Regions from separate parts of the Vibrio aquimaris genome, predicted to be linked through region 2. Evidence: riboswitches for the same ligand, from Rfam matches in the RefSeq annotation. Region 2 holds a riboswitch; the other holds the start of a gene.

Region 1 (4,436 bases), 940 kb from region 2:
GAGTATGCGAAAAAGTATAGCGTTCCGGTTGTGTTAACTTTGGGGACAAAATATGTTATCCAAAATGACCCTATATTTTGGCAAGCGTTTCTACGAGATCATGTAAGCGTAGTGGCCATGAATGAAGATGAAGCTGAAGCTTTGACGGGTGAGTCTGATCCACTTGTTGCTTCAGACAAAGCATTGGAATGGGTCGATTTGGTATTATGCACGGCAGGACCAGTCGGGTTATTTATGGCTGGTTATACAGAAGACGCTGCTAAACGTCAGACTTCTCTTCCTCTGCTCCCTGGAAGTATTGCTGAATTTAATCGTTATGAATTTAGTCGACCAGCAGAAAAAGCCGCATGTGAAAACCCAATTAAGGTTTATTCTCATATATCGCCTTATATGGGTGGACCAGAAAAAATTAAGAATACAAATGGTGCAGGAGATGCCGCACTCTCTGCTTTATTACATGATATGGCAGCAAATAAACACCATAGAGAAAATGTGCCTAATTCTAGTAAGCATGCTCATACATTTTTGACTTATTCGTCATTTTCACAGGTTTGCAAATATTCTAATCGCGCTAGTTATGAAGTGCTAGTACAACATTCTCCGCGTTTATCGAGAGGGTTACCCGAGAGAGAAGACAGTTTAGAAGAAGCGTACTGGGAACGCTAACCTATTGATGGCAATAAAAAAGCCTCATGAAAATGAGGCTTTTTTATATTATATAATTACATATTTAAAGTTAATTTATATATGTGACTAGATTAGGAAATCATCCAGAGATTTGCCAGCATCTAATTTTTCCTGGATTGCAGAAGGAGTACGACCTTGGCCAGTCCAAGTTTTCTTCTCACCGTTACTGTCTACATACTTGTATTTAGCAGGACGCGGTGCACGTTTAGATTTCTGTTTACCTGCAGACTCTCCAGCCAATGCAGATATAACCATGTTTTTATCTAGCCCTAACTGTTTAATTTGTTCAGCAATATCCGCTAGCTTAGCTTCCTGTGCAGCTTTTTCCGCTAACTCGGCTTCCTCTGCTTCTTTGCGCTCTGAGACAACAGTTGATAGTTTGTCTAGGGCTTCTTCTAGTTGTTCCAGTGTTAGCTCACGAGCAAATGCACGTAGGCTACGAATGTTTAATAAAGTTTTTGTTAGTTCCGACATATAGTTTCTCACTTAATTAAGGAGTCGATGGAATAAATATTAAACCCGTATTATCTGCAATACAATATTTTATAGTTAAATTCTTATAAAAAGTTATTATTTAATGTCTTAACATTAGAATAATGAGACCTTTCTTATTAACTGATTAAAATTTGTTACATAAAATATCGAAGCTTTTGTGATTATGACAATACTTATTGCCAATAAGTTTCATAATAGAGTGATATTTATTTATACAAACACGTTATTTAGTGCTACCCAGTTTGATGATCGTTATCACTGCACTAAAAATTTTCAATAAATTACTTTTTTACACCCTATTCTTCATATTTTTGCCTGAAAAAATATGAAATAGAGACTAATTGCATAATTAACAAAGATGTTTTTCTAATAACATGAATCAATTCATTATTATAGCAGCTATTAATAATATGTTTGAACTATTATAAACTTACTAACAACTTGATATTGAATACACTTGTTATTTCGCTGAGTCTATTGAAATCAAGGCCTAGATAAGTACAATAATGAGCACCTGAAGCGATGCATTGTGATAGTTTTGTTAAATTGTCGTGGTTTTTTGCTAATTTTAGTTTCAAATCCCAATCATCGCGGTAGAGGAGCAGGGCGAATAAGTAGGGCTTGTTGGGGTGATGCCAATGAACAAGTGTGAAAGGTTGTTTTGCCGAAGTAGGTTTCCATATCAAAGGAGCTTGCTGGGGTTGCACCCGAAAGGGGTAACACTGCCATAGTCTATTACTTTTAACACTATGGAGCGCTACTGTAGGGCTAAAGATAGGTAAACTAATATCTTTTGCTTCGTCCGCCACTTATTGTTCTGGAATTAATCCTTCAATCAGTCTGCAGTAGATCTCTAACCATTAATTACTGGTTTTTGAAGATCATGAATTTAATTGATTTTGCATCATCGCCGATATCGCTGTTGCCACCACTAGTGGCTCTTAGCTTGGCAATTATTACTCGACGCGTCCTTTTATCTTTGGGTGTGGGTATTATCTTAGGAGCAGCGCTTCTAAATGACTATTCACTCGGCAATACAGTAGCATACGTTGGCTCGACAGTTTCTAGCGTATTCGTTGAGGATGGCGGTATAAATACTTGGAATATGAGTATTTTAGCCTTCTTAGTCTTACTGGGTATGATGACAGCGCTGCTGACTTTATCTGGTGGTACCCTAGCTTTTGCCGAATGGGCTCAGTCCAGAGTCAAAAGTAAACGCGGTTCAAAACTATTAGCTGCTTTCTTAGGCGTATTTATTTTTGTTGATGACTACTTTAATAGCCTCGCGGTGGGAGCTATTTCTCGGCCTGTTACAGATAGATTTTACGTTTCTCGAGCAAAATTAGCTTATATTCTTGACTCTACCGCGGCTCCGATGTGTGTGATTATGCCTGCATCAAGCTGGGGCGCTTACATTATCACGATTATAGGTGGTATCTTGGTCTCACACGGGATTACCGAATATTCCGCCTTAGGCGCATATGTCCGTTTGATACCAATGAATTTTTATGCGGTATTTGCTCTGTTGATGGTGTTCGCCGTTGCTTGGTTTGGACTTGATGTCGGAAAAATGCGCAAACACGAGATAGCGGCATCTCAAGGCCATGGTTTCGGGCAACAAGAAGCAGAAGACACTCAACAAGCTCATGATATAAACGAAGAACTCGATATTACTCAAAGCGATAAAGGTAAAGTATCTGATCTAGTTCTACCTATTGTTTTTCTTATCGCTGCGACCGTTGCATCTATGCTCTACACAGGAGGACAGTCTTTAAGTGCTGATAGTAAGCCTTTTACTTTACTTGGTGCATTTGAAAATACTGATGTTGGAACATCACTGGTTTATGGTGGTCTTGTCGGACTCGCTTTGGCATTAATCACGGTTATAAAGCAAGGTATAGCCGTAGGTGAGATTTCTCGTACGCTTTGGATCGGCGCTAAGTCTATGTTTGGTGCGATCCTAATCCTAATATTCGCTTGGACAATCGGCTCTATTATCGGTGATATGAATACCGGTAAATATTTGTCGACTCTCGCACAAGGTAATATTGGTGTCCATTGGCTTCCTGTTATTCTTTTCCTTCTCGCAGGTCTTATGGCGTTTTCAACCGGAACATCATGGGGCACTTTTGGTATCATGTTACCTATTGCTGGTGATATGGCCGCTGCGACAGAAATTGGTTTAATGCTACCTATGCTCAGTGCTGTGCTTGCTGGTTCAGTTTTTGGTGATCACTGCTCTCCGATATCTGATACCACGATATTGTCATCAACAGGTGCGCGTTGTGATCACATCGATCATGTGTCTACACAGTTGCCATATGCGCTTTCAGTCGCTGCTGTATCATGCGTTGGTTTCATTTCGCTTGGAATGACAGCATCGATTAGCATTTCATTTTTAGCGTCTTTTGTGACTTTTATTGCTGTGTGTGTTTTGCTCTCTTCTTTGTCTAAAACTAAGATGGCGAGTTGCCCAGACGCATAATTGAACTTAAAGTTTTTAAGGGAGCAAATGCTCCCTTTTTATTTGTATAAGACAAATTCAAAAAATCTTTAATTTTTAGTTGAAAAATAAATCATCCTTGGGTAGGGTGGTTGTTAAGCAAGCCAACTGAACAATATATAAGTATGCGTAATTTTATAATGAACATTCATCACCATCATCACCCAGACTAGTCTTTCGGGAGATGTGCGCATACCCGGGAGGCAAGAAGCTCCCGGAGGAATAAATCGCTAATACAAGATTTCAACCCTCGGGAGATAACTCCCGAGGGTTTTTTGATTTTTACGATTTAAGATTTGATTAGTACAGGGAAACAAGTAATGACAACACAACGTTTGAGAATAGCGATTCAGAAAAAAGGTCGTTTGAGCAGAGAATGCCAAGAGCTACTTAAAAAGTGCGGTGTTAAGTTCAATATCATGGGAGAGCGTCTGGTTGTCCACTCTTTGAATATGCCAATCGACCTTTTGCTTGTTCGTGATGATGACATCCCCGGCTTAATTATGGATGGTGTCGTAGACCTTGGCTTTATTGGCGAGAATGAACTAGAGGAGGTTCGTTTAGATCGACGAGCACTTGGCGAACCATGTGAATTTATCCCACTTCGCCGACTAGATTTTGGTGGTTGCCGCCTCTCTATCGCAATCGATAAAGATGAAGAATACAGCGGCCCTCACGATCTGGCAGGTAAGCGTATTGCGACCACCTACCCACAACTTCTTAAGGCCTATATGGATAAGCAAGGCGTTCC
Region 2 (4,436 bases):
CAGCAAAGTCAGTGAAGTTTCACTTCTATATCTGATGCCCGCATTGACTATTCCACTGATATTGTTTCTCGCTTCTCGAACAGGCTGGTTAAGTGGCTTTTTAGCTGTGTTATTGCTATTGCCCTATCTCTATAAGTTCGCAACTCCGAAACGATTCTGGGGCTGGATTGTTTCAATTTTAATAGGGCTCATTATTGGTAGTAGTATCACCGCATTAATAGGTGATATGGAACTTATGGCAGAGAAAGCTCGGGTAAGCGATAAAGCTAGATCTCTGTTTTTCCCACAATCATTAGATATGTTGATTGAAAAGCCCTTTACCGGCTATGGTTACGGACGATTTGAACCAGAATATATCACTTATACTGCTCGCCAGCATCAGTTGAATGCCAATTACGATCCTGGCTTTCCTTCGTTAGATCATCCTCATAATGAATTGCTTTTTTGGGGCGTTGAAGGTGGACTATTACCCGTTTTAGCTATCATTATTGCAGCCATAATCGTGTTATTAAGGATCTACAATGCCAAGAAAGGAACTCGGCTTGCAATGTTTGCTTTGTTTGTTCCTATCGTGTTGCATAGTCAACTCGAATACCCTTTCTACCATTCGGCAATCCATTGGATAACATTTATCATTTTACTTTTTTGGGTTGATCAACGTGCACGTTCATACCGAAGTACTTCAATTACTTTTATCACAAGAACGTCTCTTAGAGTGATGAGTTTAGTCATCCCTGTTATTGTCAGTTTCTATATGCTCACCACTTTACATACTAACTACATACTGACTAAGTTTGAAACTTCGACTGTCAAAGATCCAAAGCTTCTTGAGAAGGTCACAAACCCTATCCTATGGAAAGACAGGTACAATTGGGATATTTACAGCACTTACCTCAATATAGGTCTGCTTCAACAAGAAGCTAACTATATCCAGCCTTATATAGATTGGTCATTGAAAACCATCAGAAACAAGCCAAGGCCCGCGTTGTATAACAACCTGATTATTGCCTATCAAGGGTTAGGAGACACGGTTAGAGCAGAGCAAGTACGCAGCGAAGCGCAGTATCTATTCCCTAAACGTGATTTCTCTAACGTTCAGTATATTGCCCCGAACATTGATGCGCTCAAACCAGACATAAATCAACTATCTGATTAAGTACTGGCGGTCGAATAGACCGCCCTATAGAAGTATTACCATTTATAAAACCATGACTTCTTCTAACGCCCTTAAACACAGCGACACATTTTCATTTCTCGCACCATAGCCCATAAGTCCTATTCTCCATGCCTTACCAGCTAAGTCCCCTAACCCAGCACCTATTTCAAGGTTGTACTGGTTTAACAGCTGACCTCGGACTCTAGCATCATCTATACCTTGAGGTACCAAAATGGTATTTAACTGCGGTAAGCGTATTTCTGGCTCAACAACAAACTCAAAACCTAATTTATCAAGGCCATTCTTAAGTTTATTGTGCATCTCTTGATGGCGTTTCCATGTGTTTTCGAGCCCTTCATTCTTTAGCATAACTAAAGACTCATGCAGAGCGTACAGACTGTTTACTGGAGCGGTATGATGGTAGCTACGCTTATCATTACCACTCCAATACCCCAGCACCAAACTTTGGTCTAAAAACCAACTTTGTACCGGAGTGCGCCTCGATTGAATCTTCTCAATAGCAAGCGGTGAGAAAGTAACCGGAGATAACCCGGGCACACAAGATAAACATTTCTGACTTCCCGAATACACAGCATCTAGCTGCCATTCATCAACTTTTAGAGGTATACCAGCCAGTGATGTAACAGTATCAACAATAGTCAAGACACCATATTGTTTTGCTAATTTACCCAGAACCTTCGCATCACTCTGCGCACCTGTCGACGTTTCGGCATGAACAAAAGCCAGTATCTTAGTATCAGGATGTGCTTTAAGAGCGCTCTCCACTTTATCTATAGAGACGGCCTCGCCCCAGTTGTCATCGACTATAACGGCGCTTCCTCCTGCGCGAATAACATTTTCGCGCATTCGGTCTCCAAATACACCATTGCGGCACACTATCACTTTATCGCCTGGTTCAACCAGATTAACAAAACATGCTTCCATGCCTGCGCTTCCGGGCGCGGAGACCGCTATCGTAAACTCATTGTCGGTTTGAAAAGCGTATTTAAGAAGCTGTTTCAATTCATCCATCATGTTAATAAAAAGCGGGTCTAGATGGCCGACGGTGGGGCGACTTAATGCTTGCAATACTTGCGGTGAAATATCTGAAGGCCCTGGTCCCATGAGAATACGCTTGGGAGGAATAAAGCTCTGAATAGTCATCTTATGCTCCTTAGAAGCTGTGCATGTCACAAAGTGTAATTGCCCACGATAAAACATATTGATCAGTGCAGCAATTTGACTAGCCATCTGAAATAGAAATCTTTGTCACAAGTTTATAGATTATCCAACTAAAGTTTCCGTTGACAAACTGCTCATAAACACGTTCAATGCAAGAGGTACGGTGGTTATTATCACTGTATTTATGCATTTTGCAGAAGAGGAGCACTACCCAGGTAGGTGTTTTGTGGGGCCACAACTCCAATACACAACACTGAGGGGGAGTAGTGCCGAGGTAGATCAAGATTGTGGATTTGATCTGCCGGTTGACTTGGGTTGAGTCCCATCAACTGTCACCAGCTCAGTCTGGTGAAGAGCTTCTGAGGTCGCCCTAATAATAAGCTCCTCGACTGGCTCATTCTCTCTTCAAGCAAAGGATTACTATTCATTTTCAGGAAGTTTTGGGAGAAATACTGTGAGCAATTTTAATGTTGCTAAGTTTGGTGGAACCAGTGTCGCTAATTTTGAGGCCATGAGTCGATGCGCGGCGATTGTCGAGCAAAGACCAAATACAAGACTGGTTGTGATTAGTGCTTGTTCTGGGGTTACCAACCTATTGGTTGAATTGGCCAATGGCGTATCAGACAATGATCATCGAAGCCAGCTTCTCACTCAACTTGCCACTATCCACGAAAACGTACTTAGTCAGCTAAGCGATGCCACCAAAACCGCCAGTGACATCTATGAAATCCTTGATACTGTCACTAGTTTGGCTGAAGCCGCCTCTATTCAACCCAGTAAAAAGCTAACCGATCATCTCGTTGCTTGCGGTGAGTTAATGTCTACTCATCTTCTCACAAAACTCATGCAAGAACGTGGTATTAATGCTCATCGATTTGATATTCGCGAGGTGCTACGAACAAACAGCACCTTTGGTAAAGCCGAACCAGAGCTCGACACTATCTTCAGCCTTGCTCAGTCAAGATTGGTTCCTTTGTGCCAAGAGCACATCGTTATTACACAAGGATTTATTGGCTCAGATGAGCAAGGTAATACGACCACATTGGGCCGAGGTGGTAGTGACTACAGCGCTGCGCTGATAGCAGAAGCTGTGGAAGCTAAAGGTCTTGAGATCTGGACAGATGTTCCTGGCATTTATACCACTGATCCTCGCATTGCACCTAAGGCAACACCTATCGCGGAGATAAGTTTTAGCGAAGCGTCGGAAATGGCCAACTTTGGCGCTAAAATCCTCCATCCTTCGACGTTAGTGCCTGCACTTCGTCATGAAATCCCCGTATTTGTAGGATCATCTAAGCAGCCAGAGCTAGGTGGAACTTGGATTCGCCACCAAGTAGAGGATTCGCCTTTATTTCGAGCACTGGCTCTGCGCTGTAATCAAACTATGGTTACGCTACGCAGCGCACGCATGTTTCACGCCTATGGTTTTTTAGCTAAAGTGTTTGAAATTTTGGCCAAACACAAGATTTCGGTCGATTTGATTACCACATCAGAAATCAGTGTCAGTCTCACTTTAGATCAAACTGATACCACAGGTGGTGCGCCTCAACTGCCACAAGAAGCACGCGCAGAACTTGAAGAATTATGCAGTGTCGAAGTAGAACATAACTTGTGTCTGGTGGCGTTAATTGGCAACAAAATGAGTGAAAGTAAGGGCTATGCAAAACACGTTTTTGGCACGCTTGAAGACTTTAATCTCAGAATGATTTGTTACGGAGCCAGTCCACATAACCTGTGCTTTTTGGTCAATGAAGCCGATTCTAAGCTCGCCATTCAAAGGCTGCATAATCAGTTGTTCGAATAAATTCACTTAAAATAAAAAAGGGTTGAACATTCAACCCTTTTTATCACTGGATAATAGTTCCGATAGACTATCAGTCTCCTGCCACTTTCATACTTTCTAGCAAAACAGAACCTGTCTGAATTTGAGAACGTGTTTCGATATCGCTGCCAACTGCTGCGATTTTCTCAAACATAGTGCTAAGATTGCCGGCAATTGTCACTTCAGAAACTGGATATTGTATCTTACCATTTTCTACCCAAAAGCCTGCCGCCCCTCGAGAATAATCTCCAGTGACTATGTTGACACCTTGCCCCA

The links. A riboswitch is a leader RNA that binds a small molecule or an ion and turns the genes downstream of it on or off. The one in region 2 is predicted to bind lysine.
Region 1: linked by a shared signal. The riboswitch ahead of FIV01_RS06040 (Na+/H+ antiporter NhaC family protein) and the one ahead of lysC (lysine-sensitive aspartokinase 3) in region 2 are both predicted to bind lysine.

What each region holds. Positions count from the first base shown of each region.
Region 1 covers NZ_CP045350.1:1,294,162-1,298,597, forward strand. The annotation lists gene FIV01_RS06030 (inosine/guanosine kinase) at 1-666, shown strand, start outside; gene FIV01_RS06035 (H-NS family histone-like protein) at 754-1,161, opposite strand; lysine riboswitch at 1,769-1,950, shown strand; gene FIV01_RS06040 (Na+/H+ antiporter NhaC family protein) at 2,066-3,667, shown strand; His leader region at 3,834-3,965, shown strand; gene hisG (ATP phosphoribosyltransferase) at 4,006-4,436, shown strand, end outside.
Region 2 covers NZ_CP045350.1:350,793-355,228, reverse strand. The annotation lists gene FIV01_RS01705 (PglL family O-oligosaccharyltransferase) at 1-1,156, shown strand, start outside; gene FIV01_RS01700 (pyridoxal-phosphate-dependent aminotransferase family protein) at 1,199-2,320, opposite strand; lysine riboswitch at 2,528-2,705, shown strand; gene lysC (lysine-sensitive aspartokinase 3) at 2,793-4,142, shown strand; gene pmbA (metalloprotease PmbA) at 4,213-4,436, opposite strand, start outside.